Regions from separate parts of the Pedococcus bigeumensis genome, predicted to be linked through region 2. Evidence: riboswitches for the same ligand, from Rfam matches in the RefSeq annotation. Region 2 holds a riboswitch; the other holds the start of a gene.
What was found. A riboswitch is a leader RNA that binds a small molecule or an ion and turns the genes downstream of it on or off. The one in region 2 is predicted to bind cobalamin.

Region 1 (9,449 bases), on a different contig from region 2:
GGCAGGGCGACATGGGCTTCGGGCCGCCGCGCGACGGGCGGGCGACGTTCCAGCGCCTCGACACCAACCCACGGTGGGCCGGGATCCCGGACCTCGACGTCGCGGGACCGGCCGCCATCACCGCCTACCTGCGCAGCTACGGTCCAGCGACGACCGAGCACCTCCACTACTGGCTGGGCAACGGCCTGAGCGCGGGCCGCAAGCGGCTCGACGGCTGGCTCGACGGGCTGGATGACCGGCTCGTGCCCGTCGACGTCGAGGGCACCGCGGCACACGCCCTGCGCGAGGACGTCGACGCACTGCAGTCGGCCGAGCCGAGCGACTCCGTGCGCTTCCTGCCCGGCCACGACCAGTGGGTCATCGGCGCCGGGACCAAGGACGCCCACGTCACCCCACCCGCGCTGCGGGACCTGATGACCCGCAAGGCCAACCCGGTCATCCAGGGCGGCGTGGTCCGGGGGACCTGGGCGCGGCGAGGTGACGAGCTCGCGGTGAGCTGGCTGGACAGTGGCAATCGACCGCAGCGGGCCCTCGAGGCGGAGGCAGCGCGGATCGCCACCCTGCTGGGCCGCGACCCGCGACTCCGGGTCGACGCCTAGTCGGACGCCACGATGTCGACGGAGATCTCGACGGCCGGCACGGAGCCGCGGTTCTCGAGCCAGTGCAGGGTGGTGTGGTCCTCGGGCCAGCCCAGCCCCGGTCCGTAGTCGGTGGCGACGCCGTCCCGGTGGTCGGTGATGGCGCCCTGGAGGACGTAGACCGTGCCGGGCCTGCCCCGGTGGTCGTGCACGGGGCCGAAGACGCCGCCGGGCTCGATGGTCACCATCCGCATGCGCAGCTGGCGCCCCTCCATGCCGGGCAGCTCCGGACCGAGGTCGACGGTGCCGAGCAGCTGCACCTCGACGCCCTTGGTCTGCGGGGCCGCTGGCTCACTCATCGGGTGCCTCTCCTGGTGGTTGCTCGCGCGGCGGCCGGTAGAGCTCCTCGACGGCGGCGTCGATGTCGTCGCCGTCGACGTCCACCGGCTCGACGTAGAGGCGCCCCTCGGCGATCAGGTCGTCCCGGACGACCAGCACGATGACCCCGCGCATCGCGAAACCGGAGCCGTCGACGTGGTGCCCCTGCCAGTCGACCTCGGCCCACTCGGTCTCGCCGTCGGTGCACGAGGCCAGCAGCTCGGCCCGGAAGTCGGGCACGCCCTGGAAGACGGACGTCCAGTTGGCGAGCACCTGGGCCCGCCCCCGGAAGGCGCGACCCGGGTGGACCGGCTGGACGCTGGCGTAGCCCTCGGCGAAGTGCGCGGCGAAGCGGCCGGCGTCGTGGGCGTTCTGGGCGTCGACGAGGCGCTCCACCATGCTCCTCATGGTTCGCAACCTAGCCCTCCAGAGACCTCGGAACCAGCGCCGCACGTGGGCCCGTGCCCGCGGCCAGCGCTCCCGCGGTCAGGGTCGGTCGATCTCGGCGAAGACCGGCCGGCCCAGCGAGGGGTCGGTGAGCAACCTGCTGAAGTCGGTGGTGTTGCGGGAGATCGAGATCAGCAGCCGGCCGTCGGCCAGGGTGATGCCGGGGTGGGCCAGCGGCGCGTACTTCAGCTGACCGGACGGGTCCTGGAAGTCCGCCCTCGTCCCACGACGGGCGGTCCAGGGACCGACGGGGGAGTCGGACGACCAGGCGTAGACGGTGTTGCCGAGGTCGCCGTCCCGTTTGGAGACGATGACGAACCGGCCGTCGAGCGCGTCCACCGACAGCGTCTGCGAGACGCCGCCGCGGGCCGGCAGGATGACTGCGGCTCGCGTCGGCTCGCCCACCCAGGCGGCCCCGTCCCAGAACTGCCACGTCGCGCGGTCGCGCGCGTCGGCAATGGGTGCGCGGGCGGCATACAGGGCCCGTCCGAAGGACTCCTTGCTGGGCAGCCGGGTGCCGTAGACGTAGAGCCAGCCACCCCTGACCGTCATGGCCGAACCCCAGTTGACCTGGTCTGCTGCGGTGCTGTCGGGGGTGATGTCGAGCTGCTGCCGCAGGGTGGGGGCGGCCCCGGGCGCGACGTCGAACAGGGTGGCGCTGCTGCCGAGGTAGGTGAAGTCGAGACCGCCCGAGGTGCCGCGTCGGATCCGGGCGGAGACGACGACGAGGACGTCACCCTGGGGCCGGGACAGCGACACCACGGACATCGGCCAGTGCACGACGCCGTCGGCCCGGTCGGGGATCACCGGCCCCCGACCGGTCACCTCGACCTGCGAGGTGCACAGGCCGCTCGTGACCAGCATGGAGTTGGCCACGATGCGCGGGGTGATGCCGTCGCCGCGCACCGTGTCGCCGAACACCCACACGATCCGGTCGTCGGGCAGGCGCGCGCTGGCCCCGATGTCACCGGCCTGCCACAGGGGGAGGTCGAGGCCGGCCACGATCCGGTTGAGCTGGCCGACGGTCACCACCGGCGGCTTCCCCGTGGCGGTCGCCCGCGCGCACGCCGGCGTCAACCGCGGGTATGCCGTGTCGCCCTGGCTCGGGGCCCGCTCGCTACCGGGGCCGGTGGAGCAGCCCACCAGGACCGCCGCGAGGGCCAGTCCGAGCACCCGCGCCACCACCGGGCCGAGCACCGCGCCGTGCCCCCTGTCGAGCGCTGCGCCCCGGGGTCGGGACGGGCTCGCGCGACGCATGGTGGCAATCCTAGGGACGCGACACGCGCACCCAACATGTGGTGCCGCGGATTCGCCCCAGCACCCGCATATGGTGTCTCTCGCTGGTCCGGAGGCCGCGCAATCGGTCTCCGGGGCAAGAGGGAACCCGGTGCGAATCCGGGACTGCCCCGCAGCGGTAAGCGGAAACGACCGCCGTCACCAAAGCACTGCCCGCACCACGCGGGTGGGAAGCGACGGCCAGTAGGAACCGCGTCGACGACCGGGCCCGTCAGGGCTCACCGGTCGCCGAGGCGAAGGTCCGCGAGTCCGAAGACCTGCCAGCGACCGCACACGCCGTGTGCGGGAAGTCGTGGCCTCGAGGGCGGGTCACACGACAGGCGCAGCCGACCGCACCCGGGTCCCCGGAGGTGGTGGCTGAGTCGTCGTCACCTCCTCGACCCGCGGCACCGAATCGCTCGCGAGGAGAGAGCTGTGACCGACACGACCACCGAGGTGGAGCAACCCCGGACCCCCGAACAGGCAGCGCGCCGCACCAGCATGGCGGTGCGCAAGCGCAACGGCGACAGCGAACCCGTCGACGTCATGAAGATCGTCCGGGCGGTGGAGCGCTGGTGCGACGACCTCACCGAGGTCGACCCGATGGCCATCGCCACCCGCACCATCAGCGGGCTCTACGACGGGGCGACGACCGCCGAGCTCGACCGGTTGTCGATCCAGACCGCCGCGGAGATGACGGCGACCGAGCCCGAGTACTCGCGGCTGGCCGCCCGACTGCTGTCGAACTACGTCGACAAGGAGGTGCGCGGGCAGCAGATCGCGTCGTTCAGCCAGGCCGTGCGGCTCGGCCACCTCGAGGGGCTGATCGGTGACGAGACCGCGGCCTTCGTGGAGGCCAACGCCCGCAAGCTCGACCACGCCGTGGACCTGGGCAACGACCGACGGTTCGAGTACTTCGGCCTGCGCACCGTCTACGACCGCTACCTGCTCCGCCACCCCGACACCCGGATGGTGCTGGAGACCCCGCAGTACTTCCTGCTGCGCGTCGCCTGCGGCCTGTCGCACACGCCCCAGGAGGCGATCGGGTTCTACCGGCTGATGGCGTCCCTGGCCTACCTGCCGAGCTCACCGACGCTGTTCAACTCCGGCACCCGCCACACCCAGATGTCGTCGTGCTACCTCGTCGACTCGCCGCAGGACGAGCTGGAGTCGATCTACGACCGCTACGCACAGGTCGCGAAGCTCTCGAAGTTCGCTGGTGGCATTGGCATCTCGTGGTCTCGGGTCCGCTCTCGCGGGGCGCTGATCCGCGGCACGAACGGCCATTCCAACGGCATCGTCCCGTGGCTGCGCACCCTCGACTCGTCGGTCTCGGCGGTCAACCAGGGTGGTCGCCGCAAGGGAGCCGCCTGTGTCTACCTCGAGCCGTGGCACCCCGACATCGAGGAGTTCCTCGAGCTGCGCGACAACACCGGCGAGGACGCCCGTCGCACGCACAACCTCAACCTCGCCAACTGGGTGCCCGACGAGTTCATGCGGCGCGTCGAGGCCGACGAGCAGTGGAGCCTGATCGACCCGAACGAGGTGCCCGAGCTGCCCGACCTCTGGGGGCCTGCCTTCGAGGAGGCGTATGCCGCCGCGGAGCGGGACGGGCGCTTCGTGCGCCAGGTCAGCGCGCGTGAGCTCTACGGCAAGATGATGCGCACCCTGGCGCAGACCGGCAACGGCTGGATGACGTTCAAGGACGCCAGCAACCGCACCTGCAACCAGACCAGCGACGACCAGCGGGCCGGTGCTCCCGTGGTGCACCTGTCGAACCTGTGCACCGAGATCATCGAGGTCTCCAGCAACGACGAGACCGCGGTCTGCAACCTCGGCTCGGTCAACCTGGCCCAGCACCTCACGCCGGGGCGCGACGCGGTCGACTGGGAGAAGCTTCGAGCGACCGTCCGGACGGCGGTCACGTACCTCGACCGCGTCATCGACATCAACCACTACCCGAGCAAGGAGTCCGCGGCGTCCAACCCGCGCTGGCGCCCTGTGGGCCTGGGGGTCATGGGACTGCAGGACGTGCTGTTCGCCCTGCGCCTGCCCTTCGACTCGGCCGAGGCCGAGGAGCTGTCCACCCGCATCGCCGAGGAGGTCTACCTCTCGGCGCTGGAGCGCTCGAGCCAGCTCGCCGCCGACCACGGCGCCCACCCGGCATACGACCAGACGCGCGCAGCGCGGGGTGACCTGCAGCCCGACCTCTGGGACGTCACGCCGACCCAGACCGAGCGCTGGGAGCGGGTGCGGAAGGCCATCAGGGACAACGGGCTCCGCAACGCGCTGCTCGTCGCCATCGCGCCGACGGCCACCATCGCGTCGATCGCGGGTGCCTACGAGTGCATCGAGCCGCAGGTGTCCAACCTCTTCAAGCGCGAGACGCTGTCGGGGGAGTTCCTCCAGGTCAACACGGCGCTGGTCCGCGAGCTCAAGGGGCGCGGGCTGTGGACCCCGGAGGTGCGCGAGGCGATCAAGCGCAGCGACGGCTCGGTGCAGGGCATCGCGCAGATCCCGGAGGACGTCCGGCTGCTCTTCCGCACGGCCTGGGAGCTCCCGCAGAAGTCACTCATCGACCTCGCCGCCGCCCGGCAGCCCTACATCGACCAGAGCCAGTCGCTCAACCTCTTCCTCGCCTCGCCGACGATCGGGAAGCTCAGCTCGATGTACCTCTACGCGTGGAAGGCCGGGCTCAAGACGACGTACTACCTGCGGTCGCGTCCGGCCACCCGCATCCAGCAGGCCACCGTCTCGGTGGCTGCGCCCATCCCCACTGTCCCCACCGTCACCGACGAGGCGGCCATCGCGTGCTCCCTCGAGAACCCCGAGAGCTGCGAGGCCTGCGAATGACCACCACCAGCGCCACGACCCACACCGAGCCCCGGATGCTGCTCGACCCCGGGATGAACCTGACCCTGCGGCCGATGCGCTACCCGCACTTCTACGAGCGCTACCGCGACGCCATCAAGAACACCTGGACCGTCGAGGAGGTCGACCTGCACTCCGACCTCAAGGACCTGCAGCGGTTGACCGCCGCCGAGCGGCACCTGGTGAGCCGGCTCGTGGCGTTCTTCGCCACCGGCGACACCATCGTGGCCAACAACCTGGTGCTCAACCTCTACCAGCACATCAACTCGCCGGAGGGTCGGCTCTACCTGAGCCGGCAGCTGTTCGAGGAGGCCGTGCACGTGCAGTTCTACCTGACCCTCCTCGACACCTACGTCCCCGACGAGAAGGAGCGGCACGAGGCCTTCGCCGCGGTCGACAACATCCCGTCGATCAAGGACAAGGCCGACTTCTGCTTCCGGTGGATCGACTCGGTGTTCGACCTCGACGAGCTGGAGACCAGGGAGCACCGACGGGCCTTCCTGCTCAACGTGATCTGCTTCGCGGCGTGCATCGAGGGGTTGTTCTTCTACGGCGCGTTCGCCTACGTCTACTTCCTCCGGTCGCGCGGCCTGCTCAACGGCCTGGCGAGCGGCACGAACTGGGTGTTCCGCGACGAGTCGATGCACATGGCCTTCGCCTTCGACGTCGTGGAGACCGTGCGCCGCGAGGAGCCTGACCTCTTCGACGCCGAGCTCGGCGACCAGGTGCGGGCCATGATGCGGGACGCCGTGGACGCCGAGGCGCAGTTCGCGCAGGACCTGTTGGGCGGGGGAGTGGCGGGGCTCTCGACGACCGACATGCGCACCTACCTCGAGTCGGTGGCGGACCGGCGGCTCGAGCAGCTGGGGCTCGAGCCGGAGTACGGCTCGAAGAACCCGCTGGCGTTCATGGAGCTGCAGGACGTGCAGGAGCTCTCGAACTTCTTCGAGCGCCGGGTGTCGGCCTACCAGGTCGGCGTGTCCGGCGCGGTGGCCTTCAACGAGGAGTTCTAGCGCGTAGAGCTCCGAGGACGAGGCGTTCTGGCCGCGGTGTCAGGGCTGGCTCACCACCAGCCCTGGCGTCGCGCCCAGCGCAGCAGCCAGAGGCTGATCGACGCCATGACGGCGAGCACGATGATGAGCTGCACCCAGTGGGTGCTGGCGTTGACGATGACGTTCATGCCGTAGATCGACGCGATCGCGGTGACCGGCAGCGTGATCGCGGCGATGACGGCGAGCCGCTCCATCGCCACGGTCATCTTCGTGGTCACCCTGGTCTGGTAGAGCTCGATGACGCCGAAGAGGAACTGGCTCTCGCCGTCAGCGAGGCTGCGCACCCGGTCGAACTGCTCCGACAGGTCCCGTGCGTGCCGCTGCGACTCCTTGCTGGCGAACCGTTCCAACGAGGCGAGCCGGCCGTAGACCTCGTGCGCCTGGCCGGCCTGGGTGCGTGAGATGAGCAGCTCGTGCCGCAGGAGGAAGAGCTCCTCGAGCAGCTCCTCGGGCTGGTGGAAGTCAGAGCTCATGACCCGCATCTCGAGGGCCGGCAGGCGGCTTGCCACGTCCTTGACCGCTGCGCTCTGCCGTCGCGCCACGGCCGAGCCGATCGCGTAGGAGAGCTCGCTCGGGCTGGAGGGTCGGAAGCGACCTGCCCGGATGCGCTCCAGGACCGAGCGGGTCTCCTCGGTAGCATCGGCGAGTGACACCGCAGGGTTGCGGGGTCCGTGCACGGTCACGAGGTAGCGGCGACCCACCAGCTGGTCGAGCTCGAGCATGTGGACGTGTCCGCCCTCGCCCGGGAGCGGGGTGTGCACGATGACGAACGTGTGGTGTTCGTAGCCGTGCACCGACGGCACGAAGTTCCTTTCACGACAGGCTTTCACGACCATCGGGTGGGCGTGGAAGTGTTCGCGCAGGAGCGTCTCGGCGGAGTCGTCGAACTCGGGTACGTCGAGCCAGGTGAAGCCGTCGTCACGGTGCAGCAGGTCGTCGACCTGCGTCACGTCGTGCTCCTCCAGCCCGGCGTCGGACACCCACCAGACGTCCATCACGGCCGGGTGTCCGTGACCACGAGTCGTGCCCCTGACTCGACCGAGCCGCCGGCCTCAGCCGGTGAAGCTCGTCTCCAGGGTGATCGGGACGGCGGACAGCGCCTGGCTGACGGGGCAGCCGGTCTTCGCGCCCTGGGCCGCCTCCTCGAACTGCTCGGCCGTGATGCCGGGGACGCTGCCCACCACCGACAGGGCGATGCCGGTGATGCCGGTGCCGGGCTGGAAGGTGACGTTGGCCGTCGTGTCGATCGATGTCGGCGGGGTGCCGGCCTGGGCCAGGGCGTGGGACAGCGCCATCGAGAAGCAGGTGGAGTGTGCGGCCGCGATCAGCTCCTCGGGGCTGGTCTGCCCGTTGGCCGCCTCCGCACGCGCGGGCCACGACACGTCGAAGGTTCCCGTCCCGGAGGACTGGAGCTCGACCTGGCCGGACCCCTCCATCAGGGACCCTTCCCAGTGGGCGGCGGCAGTGCGGGTGGTGGCCATGGGTTCTCCTTCGAGCGGCGGAACGGTCAGCCCCAATCTAGGCGTTCCGTCCCCAACCGCAACGGGCGACCCGAAGGGAGCTCGGCCGACCGGCGCCCCGGAGTCAGCCCAGGGCACGTCCGGTGATGCTCTGGGTGCGGATGCGCACCCAGGTGCTCGGGCCCTCGTGAGGAGGGACCCATGGTGCGCGGGCCGCCTGGTCGAGCTTGCGGATGTCCATCTCGTCGTCGACGACCGTTGCGGTGCCCTGGACGAGGACGCTCCAGCCTGACCGGGTGGACGCGTCGAAGTGGTCGACCTCGAAGGCGACCGGGTCGCGGTCGATGGCCGCCTGGATCTTGGAGTCACCCGTGGTCCGGAAGCAGACGTCGACGCCGTCGAGCGTGTGGACGACGGGCAGGATCGACAGCTCGCCGTCGAGCTGGAAGGCGAGCCGGCCCACCGGCACCTCGAGCAGCTTCGCGAGGCAGTCGTCGAGGTCGAGGACGACCAGGCCGGTGTGGTCGGTGGGACGCGTAGTGTCGCCCATCACGCACCTCCGTCCGAACGGACCACCATCACCGGGCAGTGGGCGTGGTGGAGCACTCCCTGGCTGACCGACCCGAGGAGCAGGCCGCTGAAGCCGCCCCGCCCGCGGCTCCCGACGACGACCAGCTCGGCTTGGCGCGAGAGGTCCACCAGGGCCTCGACCGGGTGGGTGCGCAGGACCCGCTGCCGCACCTTCACGTCGGGGTACTTCTCGGACCAGCCCACCACCGCCTCGGAGGCGACGGCGTCCTCTTCCTCGGCGACGACCTGGCGAGTGTCCTCGGTCTCGAGCGCCGCGAGCCCCGTGCCCTGGGAGTCGAGGAACCAGGCGTGGACGACGGTCAGGGGGACGCCGAGCCGGTCGGCCTCCTCGAAGCCCGCGGCGATGGCCGCCTCGGAGACCTCCGACCCGTCCGAGCCGACGACCACGCCGGGACCGTCAGGGAGCTGGTGGGGGCGATCGCGCACCACCACGACCGGGCACCGGGAGTGGGCGGCGACGTCGAGCGACGTCGACCCGAGCAGCAGACTGCCCAGTGGGCTCCTGCCCCGAGCGCCCACGACGAGGCAGGAGGCGTCGCGCGACTCCTCGACGAGCAGGGCCGCGGCGTTGCCGTAGCCGGCCGCCCTGGTGATGTGGAGACCGGGCGCGAGCGTGTGGGCCCGATCGGTCGCGGCCGCGAGGATCTCGTCGGACTCGGCCGTGTGGACCGCGAAGCCCGTCTCGACCGTCGGGCCACGAAGCGGCAGCATGCGCGCGTTGACGAGGTGCAGCGGTGCCTTGGTCCGTTGCGCCTCGGCGATCGCCCAGTCGAGTGCCAGAGCGGCCGGGAGCTGCC
Region 2 (9,449 bases):
TCGGAGCTGCGGGGCAGCCGTCCGAAGTCGCGCTCGATCTCCTCGAAGGAGCCGTACACGTCGATCCGCGGGTACTGCGGGTCGTCCGACCGCCACACCGGGACGGGGCTGCCCCAGAAGCGGTTGCGGGTGATCGACCAGTCACGGGCGTTCTCGAGCCACTTGCCGAACTGGCCGTTCTTGATGTGGTCAGGGGTCCAGGCGATCTGCTCGTTGAGCTCGAGCATCCGGTCCTTGAACTTGGTGACCTCGACGAACCAGCTCGACACGGCCATGTAGATCAGTGGCATGCGGCAGCGCCAGCAGTGGGGGTAGGAGTGGTCGTAGGTCTCGCGACGCAGCAGGACGGTGCCCTCGGTGACCGCACCCGTCTCGCCCTCGCCACGGGTGCGCGCCTTGAGGTGCTCGATGATCAACGCGTTGGCGTCGAAGACCTGGACGCCCTCGTAGTCGGTCACCGGGAAGATGAACCGCCCGTCGGCGCCGACCGGCACGACCGGCTCGATGCCCTCGCGGTCGGTCGTGACCTTGTCCTCCTCACCGAACGCCCCCGCGTTGTGGACCAGGCCCGTGCCGTCGGTCGTCGTCACGTAGTCGTCTGCGACGACCCGGTGCGCGCCCTCGTGGCCCTGGTAGTAGGAGAACGGCGGCGTGTAGGAGCGCCCGACGAGGTCGGAGCCCTTGAGCCGCTCGACGACGTGGTCGGCAGCCGTGTCGGCGTCGAGGCCGAGGTCCTTGGCGTAGGCGGAGAGGCGGGCCTCGGCGACGACGTAGCGCTCCGTGCTGCCGGTGAAGTCCGACTCGACGACGACGTAGTCGATGTCAGGGCCCACGACGACGAGCAGGTTGGACGGCAGGGTCCACGGGGTGGTCGTCCAGATGAGGGCCAGCTCGCCGGTGGAGAGGCGGTAGCCCACCGTGACGGCCGGGTCCTGGCGGTTCTGGTAGACGTCGTCGTCCATCCGCAGCTCGTGGTTGGACAGCGGCGTCTGGTCGTTCCAGCAGTAGGGCAGCACGCGGAAGCCCTCGTAGATCAGGCCCTTGTCGTACAACGACTTGAACGCCCAGATGACCGACTCCATGTAGTCGGGGTTGAACGTCTTGTAGTCGTTGTCGAAGTCGACCCAGCGGGCCTGGCGCGTGACGTACTCGCGCCACTCCCCCGTGTACTTCAGCACCGACTGGCGGCACTTGGCGTTGAACTCCTCGATGCCGATCTCGAGGATCTCGTCCTTGGTCTTGATGCCGAGCTGCGCCATCGCCTCGAGCTCGGCGGGCAGGCCGTGCGTGTCCCACCCGAACCGTCGCTCGACCCGGCGACCGCGCATGGTCTGGTAGCGCGGGATGAGGTCCTTCACGTAGCCGGTCAGCAGGTGGCCGTAGTGCGGCAGGCCGTTGGCGAACGGCGGGCCGTCGTAGAAGACGAACTCGTTGTCGCCGTCGGTGCCGGCCGACCGGTTCTCCACCGACGCGATGAAGGTCCCGTCCTCGTCCCAGTACTTGAGGATGCGCTCCTCGATCTCGGGGAAGCGCGGGGAGGCGGGCACGCCGGGGACGGTGTCCTGGGCGTCGCTGGGGACGGTGGCGCTGGAGACCTTGGGATAGGTCATGGTGTCGGCGGTCCTCACATCACTCGTGTCTTCACACGAGGACGACGTCGCCGGGTTTCCCGACGGCACCGCGGTGCCACCTCGCTTGCCGTGCCCCGCGTGCTGACGCACGCGGCACACGACCGCTCTTGCCGAAGGTTGTGACGGACCCACCCGTCCGGTTCTAGTGAGCCTGGTGGCCCGCGTATGCCGCGGGCGCGCCCTGCCGTTCTTCCGGAGGCTCCCCGGTGATGGCCGGTTCGACGCCTGTGCCGCCCAGTCTAGCCATGCGTGACGAAGGGCACGCTCGCACGGCGGGCGGACCACCGGGTGCGGTGTAGGGTGAGCGGCGTTGCCCTGAGGTCACCGACCGCAAGGCGACACCACGACGCGACACCAGGGGAAGCCGGTCAGATGCCGGCGCTGACCCGCAACCGTAGGCCGCTTGAACCGCGGCAAGCCGGAACACCTGGATCGCGAAGCGGCTCCATTTCCGTCGAGGTACGCGGGGCGGAGCCCGGACACCAAGTCCGAGGCCGCCCCCCGATGTCGCTCCAGCGACGCCGGGGGTCTTTCACGTTCTGGTGCCGGTGCACCCGTCGCGACACCGTTCGCATTGAAGAGGCACCATGCACCGCACTCTCCGCAGCGCCCGTCCGGCAGCTGCGCTAGCCCTGGCCCTGGCCGGTTCGCTGGTCGTCCCCGGCGCGGCGTTCGCCGGCACGACCGAGCCCACGCCGGTCACGACCACCGGTTCGACCACGAGCTCCACCACGCCGTCGACCACCACGCCAGCAACCACCACGCCGTCGACCACCACGACGTCGACCTCCACAGCCACGACCTCCACCGGGCCGGCCACGACGTCGACGGCCACGACGTCCCCCACGACCTCCGCCAGCGCGTCCAGCACGACGACCCCCTCGACGACGACGGCGACGACGAAGCCGCCGACCACCACGTCGAAGGCGAAGGCGAAGCTGTCGACCGCCACGAAGGACGTGCGGCCGTTCGGCACCGGCTCCTCCCTGCGCGCCGCCCTCGTGCCGGATGACAGCTCCGACCAGGCAGCCCACGCCGCGGGTTTCATCGTGCGCACCCTCGCCACGCGACAGGACCACTACAACTACCCCGCCTCGGACTACTTCGACGGCGGCAACACCGTCGACGCCGTCCTCGCGCTGGACGGTGCCGGCGCCGGCCTCGACCAGGCCGACGCCACGACCGACTACCTCGCGGCGCACGTCGACGACTACGTGGGCTACCCCGACCCGGCCGGCTCCCCCACCGCCGAGACCTACGCCGGCCCCCTGGGCAAGCTCGTGCTCGGCGTCGTCGCCCAGGGCGGTGACCCCACCGACTTCGGCGGCCAGGACCTCGTCGCCCGCCTCGAGGGCCTGATGACCGTCGACGGACGCTTCTCCGACAAGTCGAACTTCGGCGACTACTCCAACACCATCGGGCAGGTCCTCGACCTCATCGCCCTCGGGCGCGCCACGGGCTCGGTCCCGGATGCGGCTGGCGACTACCTCCTCGACCAGCAGTGCGGCGACGGCGGTTTCCGCGGCAACCTCGATGTCGCCGGCGCCCCCTGCTCCAGTGACGCGGACGCCACCGCGTTCGCGGCCCAGGCCCTCGTCGGCCTCCTGGGCGCCGACGACCCCGCGACCGCCGACGCCCTGGCGTGGCTCTCGTCGCACCAGGCGCCCAACGGCGGGTTCCGCAACGACGACGGCCAGTACAACGCCAACACGGCGGGCGTCGCAGCCCAGGCCTTCGCCGCCGGTGGCCTCGACGTCGAGCTCGCGAGCGCCCAGGACTTCCTGGCGGGTCTCCAGCTCGACTGCTCGTTCGCGACCGGCCTCCGTGGCGGCATCGCCTTCACCGCGGCGGACTACGCGACGCTCAAGACCGCGCCGAAGACCACGGCCGCGATCGACCGCGCGCTGCGCGCCACGCCCCAGGCCACCCTCGGCCTGGCCGGGGGCTCGCTGCTGACCGTCACCGCCGACGGGGCGTCGGCCATCGCGCCGGCCCTCGACTGCCCCGCCAGCACGACGACCACCATGTCGCCCGCGTCCTCCACGAGCACCTCCGCCACCCCCGGCACGGGTGCCGACGACCCGGCCGACCCCGCGTCGGCCACGCCCGGAGCGCTGGCCTTCACCGGCAGCAACGTGGCTGCGCTGACCCTGCTCGGCGCGCTGCTGCTGCTGGCCGGTGCGACCGCGATCGTGCTGGCACGGCGCAAGGGCGTGCACGTCTGATGCGGCTGGTCGCGCGGTTCGTCGCCGTTGCCGGTCTCGTCGTCGCCGGCGGCCTCGCCCTCCCGGGCGGGGCCGCCCAGGCGGCGGCCTGCAGCGGCTCGACCGGTGTGACTGTAGTGGTCGACTACGGCTCGAGCAGCAGCACGCTCTGCGCCGCGGACGACACCTCCGCCATGCGGGTGCTCACGAAGGTCGCCTCGGTCGTGAGCCCGGCCCAGTACCCCGGCACGGTGGTCTGCAAGATCAACAGCGTGCCCGCCGACCAGTCCTGCCAGCGGATGCCGCCCGCCAACGCCTACTGGGCCTTCTTCCACGCCACCCGCGGCGGTTCGTGGACCTACAGCAGCTCGGGGGTTGCCGACTACAACCCCGCGCCCGGCACCGTCATCGGGTTCGCGTTCGGCTCCGGCGGGGCTCCCAGCAGCCCTCCTCCCGCCGCGGTCGCGCCCAAGCCGTCCCCGAAGCCCAGCCCGTCCTCCTCGTCGAGCCGCCCGCCGGCACCCACGCCGAAGCCGAAGCCCGCGGCCACGACCCCTGCACGACCCGGCAGCCCGGGCTCCTCGACCGGGTCGACGCCCGCAGCCGGCACCGGTGTGGGGACCGGTTCGGCCCCCACACCCGGCACGAAGCCCTCGCCACCCCGCAGCACGACCACCACGGCGAGCGGTGCCACCACCACGGGCGCGACGGCACCGACCGACCCGACCGGCGACGGTGCGAGCGCTGCAGGCGCCCGGGCGGACTCGACCGACTCGGGCTCGCCCACCACCCTGCTCGCCGGGCTCGGCCTGGTCGGGCTGGTCGGCGCCGGCGCGGCATACCTCGCGATCCGTCGCCGGGCCACGGGCTGAGGGTCGTGCGCACGGCCGGCCCCCCGCTGTCCCGTCACCTCCACCCGGTCGCCTGGTGGGTGTGGGCGATCGGGCTGGCCGTGGCCTGCTCGCGCACCAGCAACCCCCTGCTCCTCCTGCTCGCGGTGACCGTCGCGAGCCTGGTGGTCGCGGCCAAGCGCGGCAGCTCCCCCTGGGCACGGGCCTTCCGCCTCTACCTCGCGCTCGGGCTCGTCATCATCGTCCTGCGGGTCCTGCTCCACGTCGCGGTGGGCTACAAGGTCGGCAGCACGAGGCTCTACACGCTGCCCAGCGTCGAGCTGCCCGGCATCACCCTCCTCGGCCCGCTCTACCTCGAGGGCCTGCTGGCCGCGGCGGTCGAAGGGCTGCGGCTGGCCAGCCTGATCGCCTGCGTCGGCGCGGCCAACGCCCTCGCCAACCCCAAGCGCCTCCTGCGCGCCCTCCCCAGCGCCCTGCACGAGGTCGGCACCGCCGTCGTCATCTCGGTGACCGTCGCGCCCCAGCTGGCCGAGAGCGTCCAGCGGGTCCGGCGTGCGCGGGTGCTGCGTGGCGAGGGCGGCTCCGGGATCCGGTCGGTCGCACGGGTGGCGCTGCCCGTCCTCCAGGACACCCTCGACCGCTCGTTGTCGCTCGCCTCGGCGATGGACTCACGGGGGTACGGCCGCCGCACCGAGCAGTCGCCGACGACGAGGCGGGTCACCGCCGCGCTGACCCTCACCGGCCTGCTGGGCGCCGCCATCGGGATGTACGGCCTGCTCGACAGCACCGCGCCCGCGGTCATCGGACTCCCCATGCTCGTCCTCGGGTTGGTCCTGGCGGCGATCGGCATGCGGGTGGGCGGCCACAGCGTGCAGCGCACGGTCTACCGGCCCGACCGGTGGGCGCTGCCGGAGTGGCTCGTCGCCGCCTCGGGGCTGCTGGCCGCCGGGCTGGTCGTCGTGCAGTCCACCCGCGCCCCGGGCGCGCTGGTCCTGCCCCTCGAGCCGCTGGCCGCCCCTGCGCTGCCCCTGCTCCCCGTGCTCGGGATCCTCGTGGCGGCCCTGCCGGCGTTCGTCGCCCCCGACCCGCCGGTCGCCCGTCGGGGGGACCCGTCGTGAGCGCCTCCGTCGACCCGCACGTCCCGGTCGTCTTCGACCGCGTCACCATCCGGTATGCCGGGAGCTCGCGTCCCGCGATCCGCGCGGCGTCGTTCACGCTCCAGGAAGGTGAGCTCGTCGTCGTCACCGGCCGCACCGGCTCGGGCAAGTCGACCCTGCTCGGCGCCGTGAACGGCACCGTGCCCCACTTCACCGGTGGCCACCTCTCGGGTCGCGTGTCGGTCTTCGGCCGCGACACCCGCACCCACCGGCCCCGCGACCTTGCGGGCGTGGTCGGAGTCGTCCGCCAGGACCCGCTGGCGGGGTTCGTCACGGACACCGTGGAGGAGGAGCTCGCCTACACGCTCGAGCAGCTGGCCCTCGACCCGGCTGCCATGCGCCGCAGGGTGGAGGAGGTGCTCGACCTGCTCGGTATCGCCGACCTGCGCGACGCGCCCCTGCGCGACCTGTCGGGCGGGCAGCAGCAGCGGGTGGCGATCGGGTCGGTGCTCACCGCCAACCCACGGCTCCTGGTCCTCGACGAACCCACCTCCGCCCTCGACCCGACCGGCGCCGAGGAGGTGCTCGCGACGCTCTCGCGGCTCGTCCACGACCTCGGCCTGACCGTCCTGCTGTCGGAGCACCGGCTGGAGCGGATCGTCGGTGCCGCCGACCGGGTCGTCGAGCTGCACGACGACGGCACGGTCACCGACGGCCGCCCGAGCGACGTCATGGCCACCGCTGCCCTGGCCCCGCCGGTGGTCCACCTCGGCCGCTGGGCCGGCTGGGACCCCCTGCCCCTGACCGTCCGGGACGCCCGCCGCGCGGCCACCGCGCTGCGAGCCGCGCTCACCGAGCCGGGTCCCGCCGACACCTCGGACCCCGGCACGCAGGAGCCGGGCCCCGGACCGTCGCGGCTCCTCGCGTCGGCCCTCTCGGTCACCCACGACACGGTGGCCGCGGTGCGCTCGGTCGACCTGGCCCTGCGCGACGGCGAGGTCGCAGTCGTCATGGGCCGCAACGGTTCCGGCAAGTCGTCGCTGCTCTGGGCACTGCACGGCAGCGGCAGCCGCAGCGGCGGGTCGGTCGCGCTCGTCACCGCCACCGGAGCCCGGGTCGACCCCGCCGCCGAGGCACCCCGTGCCCGGCGCGGCCACGTCGGCCTGGTCCCCCAGAGCGCCCCGGACCTGCTCTACCTCGACTCGGTGCAGGCCGAGTGCCGCCAGGCGGACCACGAGTCGGGAGCGGCTCCGGGGGCCACGCGCGCGACGCTCGACCGGCTCGCGCCGGGCATACCCGACGAGCGCCACCCCCGCGACCTGTCGGAGGGGCAACAGCTGGCCCTCGTGCTGGCGATCCAGCTCTCCGCATCTCCGGGGGCGCTGCTGCTCGACGAGCCGACCCGAGGGCTGGACTACCCCGGGAAGGCCGCGCTGGCCGACCTGTTGCGCGACCTCGCCGCGGGCGGGACCGCGCTGGCCGTGGCGACCCATGACGTCGAGTTCGCCGCCACCGTGGCCGACCGGGTCGTGGTGCTGGCCGAGGGGAAGGTCGTCGCCGACGGACCAGCCACCGACATCCTCTGCGACTCCCCCGCCTTCGCACCGCAGGTGGCCAAGGTGCTCGCCCCGGCGAGGCTCCTGCGCCTCGACCAGGTGCTGGGCGCCGCCACGAGCCTCGGGGCGCGGTGATGGACACCCCGACCCGCGCCATCGCGTTGCGACCTCGCTCCACGGCCGCGCTCGCCCTCGTCTCCGTGGCCGGGCTGCTCGCCTTCCTCTGGCCCCTCTTCGCCTCGGCCGGGTCCCGGCTCGGCCAGAACGCCGACGCGCCGCTGGTCTTCGCCCTCCTGCTGCCACTGCTGTTGGCGGTGGTGCTGTTCGAGATCAGCGAGGGCGGCCTCGACGTCAAGGCCGTGGCGATGCTCGGCGTGCTGTCAGCCGTCGGTGCGGCCCTGCGTCCCCTCGGCGCCGGCACGGCGGGGCTGGAGACGGTCTTCTTCCTGCTCGTCCTGGGCGGCCGGGTGTTCGGTCCGGCCTTCGGTTTCGTGCTCGGCTCGACCACGCTGTTCGCCTCCGCGCTGGTCACCGGTGGCGTCGGGCCGTGGCTGCCCTACCAGATGCTGGGCGCCGCCTGGGTGGGCCTGGGCGCCGGTCTGCTCCCGCAGGTCCCGCGTCGCTGGGAGCTGGTGCTCCTGGCCTGCTACGGCGCGCTGGCCGGACTGCTCTACGGCGTGGCGCTCAACTTCTCGTTCTGGCCCTTCGCCAGCGGCCTGGAGAGCGACCTGTCGTTCGTCGCGGGTGCGCCGCCGTGGGAGAACCTGCGCCGGTTCGGGCTCTTCTCGCTGGCCACGTCGGCCCCGTGGGACCTCGGGCGCGCGGTCACCAACGTGGTCCTCATCGCCCTCACCGGACGAGCCGTCCTCGGCACACTGCGCCGGGCGTCGCGTCGGGCCGCGTTCGACGCGGAGGCCACCTTCGACGCGGGGGACACGGTCGACGCGGAGGCCACGGTCGACGCCGAGGCCACCTCCGACACGGACGGCACGGTCGACGCGGAGGCCACCTCCGACGCGGACGGCACGGTCGACGCGGTGGCCACGCCCAGCGCGGTCCGCCGCGACGACGAGCCCGCGACGCGGCATACGCTGCACGGGTGAGCACGCCCACCTCGCTGCCCATCCGCACGGTCACCGACCCCGACGTCAAGGCGACCTACGCCGTGGACCAGTCGGTCGGCGCCACCGCCCCGGGTGACTTCGAGGTCGTGCGGGCGCGCGACCTCGGTGACGTCGTGGAGGTGATGCGGTGGGCCCACGAGACCCGCACCCCGGTGGTGCCGCAGGGTGCGCGCAGCAGCCTCACCGGGGCCTCGGTGGCGATCGAGGGTGGCGTCGTCCTCAACACCGAAGGGCTCGACACGCTCTCGACCGTCGACCCGCTCGAGGGCCTGGCCGTGCTCGGGCCCGGCGTCGTGACCAAGACCCTCAAGGACGCGGCGGCCGCTGAAGGGCTGTTCTACCCACCCGACCCGGCCAGCGCAGCGTTCTGCACCATCGGCGGCAACGTCGCCACCAACGCGGGTGGCCTGTGCTGCGTGAAGTACGGGGTGACGGCCGACTACGTCCGCGCCCTCCAGCTCGTGCTGCCCGGCGGGGAGGTGGTCCGCACCGGGCACCGCACCGCCAAGGGAGTGGCCGGCCTCGACCTCACCGGGCTGTTCGTCGGCTCCGAGGGCACGCTCGGGGTGGTCACCGAGGTCACCACCCGCCTGCTGCCCGCGCCAGACCCCGCCCTCACCGTGCTGGCGACGTTCGGCTCCCTCGAGGCCGCCTCGGTGGCGATCGTCGCGCTGCGCCGCGAGCGCCACCGGCCCTCGCTCGTCGAGCTGCTCGACCGCGCTGCCGTGGCGGCGGTGCAGGCGCTCGCCGACTACGGCTTCCCCCTGGACTGCGAGGCGGTGCTGCTCGTCCAGTCCGACCGCCCGGACCACACCAGCGAGGACGTGCAGCGGTATGCCGGGTTGCTCACCGACGCGGGCGCCGTCGACGTCGCCGTCGCGGACGACCCGGCCGAGGCCGACCTGCTGCTCGCCGGCCGTCGGGCGCTGAGCCCGGCCCTGGAGGCCAAGGGGCCGCGCTACCTCGAAGACGTCTGCGTCCCCGTC

Region 1: it holds a riboswitch for cobalamin, as region 2 does, so the genes downstream of both, ABD262_RS06160 (ribonucleoside-diphosphate reductase subunit alpha) here and ABD262_RS16235 (prenyltransferase/squalene oxidase repeat-containing protein) in region 2, are expected to answer to the same signal.

The regions. Positions count from the first base shown of each region.
Region 1 covers NZ_BAAAQS010000001.1:1,283,049-1,292,497, forward strand. Annotated here, with positions in the region: gene ABD262_RS06140 (DNA glycosylase AlkZ-like family protein) at 1-599, shown strand, start outside; gene ABD262_RS06145 (cupin domain-containing protein) at 596-937, opposite strand; gene ABD262_RS06150 (nuclear transport factor 2 family protein) at 930-1,364, opposite strand; gene ABD262_RS06155 (DUF4185 domain-containing protein) at 1,443-2,660, opposite strand; cobalamin riboswitch at 2,728-2,978, shown strand; gene ABD262_RS06160 (ribonucleoside-diphosphate reductase subunit alpha) at 3,114-5,531, shown strand; gene ABD262_RS06165 (ribonucleotide-diphosphate reductase subunit beta) at 5,528-6,562, shown strand; gene ABD262_RS06170 (CorA family divalent cation transporter) at 6,613-7,596, opposite strand; gene ABD262_RS06175 (OsmC family protein) at 7,654-8,082, opposite strand; gene ABD262_RS06180 (pyridoxamine 5'-phosphate oxidase family protein) at 8,186-8,611, opposite strand; gene ABD262_RS06185 (universal stress protein) at 8,611-9,449, opposite strand, start outside.
Region 2 covers NZ_BAAAQS010000005.1:113,079-122,527, forward strand. Annotated here, with positions in the region: gene ileS (isoleucine--tRNA ligase) at 1-1,610, opposite strand, end outside; cobalamin riboswitch at 1,990-2,115, shown strand; gene ABD262_RS16230 (hypothetical protein) at 2,164-2,607, opposite strand; gene ABD262_RS16235 (prenyltransferase/squalene oxidase repeat-containing protein) at 2,591-3,856, shown strand; gene ABD262_RS16240 (hypothetical protein) at 3,856-4,707, shown strand; gene ABD262_RS16245 (energy-coupling factor transporter transmembrane component T) at 4,713-5,804, shown strand; gene ABD262_RS16250 (ABC transporter ATP-binding protein) at 5,801-7,474, shown strand; gene ABD262_RS16255 (ECF transporter S component) at 7,474-8,442, shown strand; gene ABD262_RS16260 (FAD-binding oxidoreductase) at 8,439-9,449, shown strand, end outside.